DNA from 2 places in the Bacillus sp. AP8 genome. Region 2 is predicted to be linked to the other one. Evidence: riboswitches for the same ligand, from Rfam matches in the RefSeq annotation. Region 2 holds a riboswitch; the other holds the start of a gene.
The links. A riboswitch is a leader RNA that binds a small molecule or an ion and turns the genes downstream of it on or off. The one in region 2 is predicted to bind S-adenosylmethionine.

Region 1 (3,217 bases), on a different contig from region 2:
GAAGCTTTTATTTGTTTCTGTTAAATAGACTGAATATTACATTTATAGGAGGAAAAATCATGAGCGATAATCAAAAAAAGTATAGCTTCGAAACGTTAAGTGTCCATGGAGGTTTACAAGTAGATCCAGTAACAGGAGCTCGTTCCACTCCGATTTATCAAAGTAACGCTTATGTATTTAAGGATAGTGAACATGCAGCGAATTTATTTGGTTTGAAAGAACCAGGTTATATTTATACGCGCATTCATAATCCGACGGTAACAGTATTTGAAGAACGAGTTGCTTTACTTGAAGGTGGTATTGGAGCTCTTGCCGTTTCGAGTGGAATGGCTGCTATAACTCTAGCTATATTAAATCTAGCAGAAGCTGGAGATGAGATTGTTGCGGCTTCTCATTTATATGGCGGTACATTTAATTTATTTGCTAATACTCTACCGAAATACGGGATCAAAGTTCATTTAGTCGATGCTGAAGATCCAGAAAACATTAGAGCAGCTATTACTCCTAAAACAAAAGCAGTCTTTGCTGAAACGATAGGAAATCCAAGTTTACATGTTTTAGATATTGAAAAAGTGGCTGAAATAGCACACGAAAATGGTATTCCATTAATCATTGATAATACTTTTGCGACACCATATTTATGCAAACCAATTGAGTATGGAGCAGATATTGTTATTCATTCGGCAACTAAATGGCTTTTAGGAAATGGAACAACATTAGGTGGAATAATCATTGACGCCGGTAAGTTTGACTGGAGTACAGGTAAGTTTCCTAGCTTTACAACACCTGATCCTAGCTATAATAATCTTGTCTACAGTGATGCACTTGGAGCGGCTGCATACATTACAAAAGCTCGAGTACAATTACTTCGTGACCTAGGTCCAGCTATTAGTCCAAATAGTGCCTTTCAATTTGTTCTTGGTTTAGAAACCCTTCATGTTCGCATGAAGGAACATATTGCGAATACAAAGAAAGTCGTTGAATATTTACAAAACCATCCTGCTGTAAAATGGGTACTATATCCAGGAGATAAAGATAATAAAAATTATGCACTAGCTGAAAAATATTTACCAAAAGGTGCAGGAGCAGTCGCTGTATTTGGTATTGAAGGTGGAAGAGAAGCGGGTGCTAAATTGATTGACAGTATTCAACTGTGGAGTCACGTAGCAAATGTGGGTGACGCTAAAAGTTTAATCATTCACCCGGCAAGTACAACGCATCAACAATTAAGTGCGGAAGAGCTAAAGCTGTCTGGTGTGTCTGAAGATTTAGTTCGTTTATCGATAGGAATTGAGAATGTAGATGATTTGATTGCAGAGTTAGAAGAAGCCATTAAAGTAGCTACTGGAAAAACATCGATAAACCCTATCTCTGTTTCATAAAAATGGATGGAAATACTGTCAAATTGAGTGAAATAAGTTGACAGTAAATTTATATAGTGATAGAATCACCTTACTAAAATATTTATTCTAACAACAATTAAATATTTTTTTGAAACTCTTATCAAGAGTGGTGGAGGGATGTGCCCAATGAAGCCCGGCAACCGTCAATTAATTTGAAATGGTGCCAAATCACACAAAGTAGTTATACTTTGGTAGATGAGAGAAAGGTCAAGCTTAGATTATTATGCCTTTCTGCTCTTCTTGCAGAAAGGTTTTTGTTGTTTAGGGCAATGTATAAATAAATATTTGTCCAAATGGTTATGGACAAAGAGGTGATCAATATGATTAAAATTCAAAACGTATCAAAATTATTCTCCATTGGGTTGAAGGATAAATTGAAAGCTGTAGACTCTGTTTCAATTGATATTGAACCAGGTGAAATATTTGGAGTAATTGGCTATAGTGGAGCTGGAAAAAGTACTCTTATTCGAATGTTAAATGGTCTTGAAGTACCAACTACGGGAACAATAACAGTAGCTGAACAAGAAATTTCTGCTATAAAAGGTGCAAAACTTCGTAAAGCACGACATGAGATTGGAATGATCTTTCAGCATTTTAACCTATTGTGGTCTAGAACAGTTAGTGAAAATATTGCATTTCCATTGGAAATTGCCGGTGTTGACAAAAGTACTAGACTTAAAAGGGTAAATGAACTAATTAAGTTAGTTGGTTTAGAAGGAAGAGAAAATGCGTACCCTTCACAACTAAGCGGCGGTCAAAAACAAAGAGTAGGTATTGCAAGAGCACTTGCAAATAATCCTAAAGTATTGTTATGTGATGAGGCTACATCTGCTTTAGATCCACAAACGACGGATAGCATTTTAGATTTATTAGTGGATATCAATAAGAAATTAAATTTAACAATCGTATTAATTACTCATGAGATGCATGTTATTCAGAAGATTTGTCATCGAGTAGCGGTTATGGAAAAAGGTAAGGTTGTAGAGATTGGAGAGGTTTTGGATGTCTTTAAAAATCCACAGCAAGATATTACAAAACGTTTCGTACAACAACTAACAAATCCTGAAGATACAGCTGAGGCGATTGAAAATCTATTGCAAAAATATCAAACTGGAAATGTTGTCAAGCTTACTTTCGTTGGTGATGATGCAGAAAAACCAGTTGTTACTGAACTAATTCGTAATTTTGAATTTGATATAAATATTATTCAAGGACAAATTTCACAAACTCAAAAAGGATCTTATGGAACATTGTTTCTCCATATTGATGGTGATGCGAATCAATTAAAGCAAGCCATCGACTTTTTAAATCAACGAGGCGTTGGCGTGGAGGTGATCACGAATGCTTGAGAAATACCTTCCTAATGTAGACTGGGAAATTATGTGGATAGCAACAAAACAAACATTGTTTATGACAAGTATTTCAGTGATTGCAGTATTTGTGTTTGGTGTCATTCTAGGATTGCTATTATTTTTAACATCTAAAGGTAATCTATGGGCTAATAAAGTAGTGTATACGGTTGTAAGTGCTTATGTGAATATTTTCCGAAGCATTCCCTTCATTATATTAATTGTTTTATTAATACCTATTACGAAATTATTAATGGGTACGATGATTGGGGAAAAAGCTGCATTACCAGCTTTAATCATCGGTACTGCTCCATTTTATGCTCGCATGGTTGAAATTGCTCTTCGAGAGATTGACAAAGGAGTTATTGAAGCTGCAAAAGCAATGGGAGCAAAAACGAGCACTATTATATGGAAGGTTTTGATTCCAGAATCAATGCCAGCTATAGTGTCAGGTATAACCGTTAC
Region 2 (3,217 bases):
AATATGTAGAAAAAGGACAATACTATAAATCTCTACAAAAAAAGTAAGGAACTTATTTAAGGAGCAACCAAAAGTAAAACAAGTCTGTTAGAAGGTTACTCTTTAGCATGGTAGGCACTAGATCTAGAAAATACGTTATTGTTCCATTTATATATACGAATGAAATACAAAAAGAGAGCATTCATAACTAAATGCTCTCTTTTTTATTATGCTTTTAGAGCTGCTGCTTTCAACTCTTCTGCTTTATCTGTACGTTCCCAAGGAAGGTCAATATCTGTACGACCAAAATGACCGTATGCTGCTGTACCTTTATATATTGGTTTACGTAGATCTAACATTTTAATAATTCCTGCAGGACGAAGGTCAAAATGATTACTTACTACATCTACTAATACATCTTCATCAACCTTACCAGTACCAAAAGTATCTACTGCAATGGAAACAGGTTTAGCAACGCCAATAGCATATGCTAATTGAACTTCTGCTTTATCTGCCAATCCAGCAGCAACGATATTTTTAGCAACATAACGCGCGGCATAAGCTGCAGATCTATCTACTTTTGTTGGATCCTTACCAGAGAATGCTCCACCACCATGACGTGCATAACCGCCATACGTATCTACAATTATTTTACGACCTGTTAATCCAGCATCACCTTGAGGACCACCAATAACAAAACGGCCAGTAGGATTAATAAAGTATTTCGTGTTCTCATCAATTAATTCTGCTGGAACTACTTGATTAATAACAAGCTCTTTCAAATCTTTTTGAATTTGTTCAAGAGTTATTTCTGGGTCATGTTGAGTAGAAATAACAATTGTATCAACTCTAACTGGCTGATTATTTTCATCATATTCAATTGTAACCTGTGTTTTACCATCTGGACGTAAGTAGCCAAGAGTTCCATTTTTACGAACTTCCGTTAAACGACGTGCTAATTTATGCGCTAATGAAATAGGTAAAGGCATAAGTTCTTTTGTTTCATTACACGCAAAACCAAACATTAATCCTTGGTCTCCTGCACCAATGGCTTCAATTTCTTCTTCTGTCATTTGTCCTTCTCTTGCTTCTAACGCTTTATCAACACCTGCAGCGATATCAGCAGATTGTTCATCTATAGAAGTTAACACTGCACAAGTTTCAGCGTCAAAACCATATTTTGCTCTAGTATAGCCAATTCCTTTAATTGTTTCTCTTACAATCTTAGGAATATCTACATAAGTAGATGTTGTTATTTCTCCAGCAACTAACACAAGTCCTGTTGTAACAGATGTTTCACAAGCTACTCGTGCATTTGCATCTTTTTTTAGTATTTCATCCAGAATGGAATCTGATATTTGGTCACAAATCTTATCTGGATGTCCTTCAGTTACTGACTCTGAAGTAAAAAGTCGACGTTTCTTAGACATCAAATTACCCTCCTCAAATTTGGTAGAGGCTTTCTCGAATAGTTATACTATTCATTTTTCCCTCTTTTGTTGACGGAATTCATTTTCCTAGACACAGGAACTTTCTTTAGGTTTTTCAGAGGATTTTTTGTCCATAAAAAAAACCTCTCCTTGATGTGAGGAAAGGGTACTTGTTTACGTACATCAGCCTTTCGCTCTTATCGTTCAAGGACCAATGCCTTGCATCAGTTGAGCACCTTTGCTACAAAAATAATCAAATATGTGATTATTTTACATATAGCAGGTTGCTGGGCTTCATCGGGTCTGTCCCTCCACCAGCTCAGGATAAGAGAATCCGTTCGTTTACACATAATAACACAACTATAATATTTGTCAACTTTTCACCCTTATAAAACCTTGGGGAATATGTAATAATAGAAAGTTTTATGAAATGTGAAAATTCTAACATACTTTCTTTGAATTTATATTTTATACTTAAATTAAGATGGAAGAAATCTAATAATACACATTCATTAATGAAAACGTGCATTTTTTGAACTGTTTGTGATTTTTCAATAAATTAGTATAGATTAATAAATCAAATGTGTTATACTATTTAATATGTTATACTATTAAGAAAAAAATTACATTAATGATAAAGGAAGGTATTTCTTATATGAATACGGTAGAGATTTCAAATGAGCTACATGAACTCTTAGAAGGAAATAATGTCTCTGTTCAGCTTTCTGTTCCACAATTAGTTGAAAAAGTATTAACTCGTAATGAAGGAGTACTTACATCTACTGGTGCTGTTAAAGCTGAGACTGGAAAATATACTGGACGTTCTCCTAAAGATAAATATATCGTTGAAGAAGCATCTACTAAAGATAAAATTGATTGGGTTAATAACCAACCAATTTCTCAAGAAGTATTTTTAAAGCTTTATAATAAAGTTATTTCTTATTTAAAAGAAAAAGAAGAAGTATTTGTTTTTAATGGTTTTGCAGGAGCTGATAAAAAATCACGTCTACCCATTCAAGTAGTAAATGAATATGCATGGCATAATCTTTTTGCACACCAATTATTCATTCGTCCTACTAAAGATGAATTAGTGGATCACGATGCGCAATTCACGGTTATTTCAGCACCGAATTTTAAAGCAGATCCTACTATTGATGGAACGAAATCAGAAACGTTCATTATTATTTCTTTTGAGTATAAAACAGTATTAATCGGTGGAACAGAATATGCTGGAGAAATGAAAAAATCTATATTCTCTATCATGAACTACCTTCTTCCTGAAAATAACATCCTTTCTATGCATTGTTCTGCTAACGTCGGAAAAGAAGGAGATGTTGCATTATTCTTTGGACTTTCTGGAACTGGTAAAACAACATTGTCTGCCGATCCAAACCGTAAATTAATTGGCGATGATGAGCATGGCTGGTCTTCAAATGGTGTATTCAATGTTGAAGGTGGATGCTATGCTAAATGTATTGATCTTTCTAGAGAAAAAGAACCACAAATATTTGATGCGATTCGCTTTGGCTCAGTATTAGAAAATGTTGTGGTTGACGAGCACACTAGAATCGCTGATTATTCAGATAAAACATTAACAGAAAACACTCGTGCTGCATATCCAATCGATGTTATGAATAATATCGTCGTACCAAGTGTTGCAGGACATCCAAATACAATTATCTTTTTAACTGCCGATGCATTTGGAGTATTACCTCCAATTAGTAAGCTATCAAAAGAACAAGCAATGTATCACTTCTTAAGTGGATATACTAGTAAACTAGCTGGTACTGAACGTGGTATCACTTCTC

Region 1: linked by a shared signal. The riboswitch ahead of BN349_RS18450 (methionine ABC transporter ATP-binding protein) and the one ahead of metK (methionine adenosyltransferase) in region 2 are both predicted to bind S-adenosylmethionine.

Annotation. Positions count from the first base shown of each region.
Region 1 covers NZ_CAPG01000076.1:78,279-81,495, reverse strand. The annotation lists gene BN349_RS18455 (O-acetylhomoserine aminocarboxypropyltransferase/cysteine synthase family protein) at 60-1,382, shown strand; SAM riboswitch class I at 1,498-1,605, shown strand; gene BN349_RS18450 (methionine ABC transporter ATP-binding protein) at 1,724-2,752, shown strand; gene BN349_RS18445 (methionine ABC transporter permease) at 2,745-3,217, shown strand, end outside.
Region 2 covers NZ_CAPG01000080.1:5,058-8,274, forward strand. The annotation lists gene BN349_RS19190 (gamma carbonic anhydrase) at 1-47, shown strand, start outside; gene metK (methionine adenosyltransferase) at 207-1,409, opposite strand; SAM riboswitch class I at 1,604-1,740, opposite strand; gene pckA (phosphoenolpyruvate carboxykinase (ATP)) at 2,065-3,217, shown strand, end outside.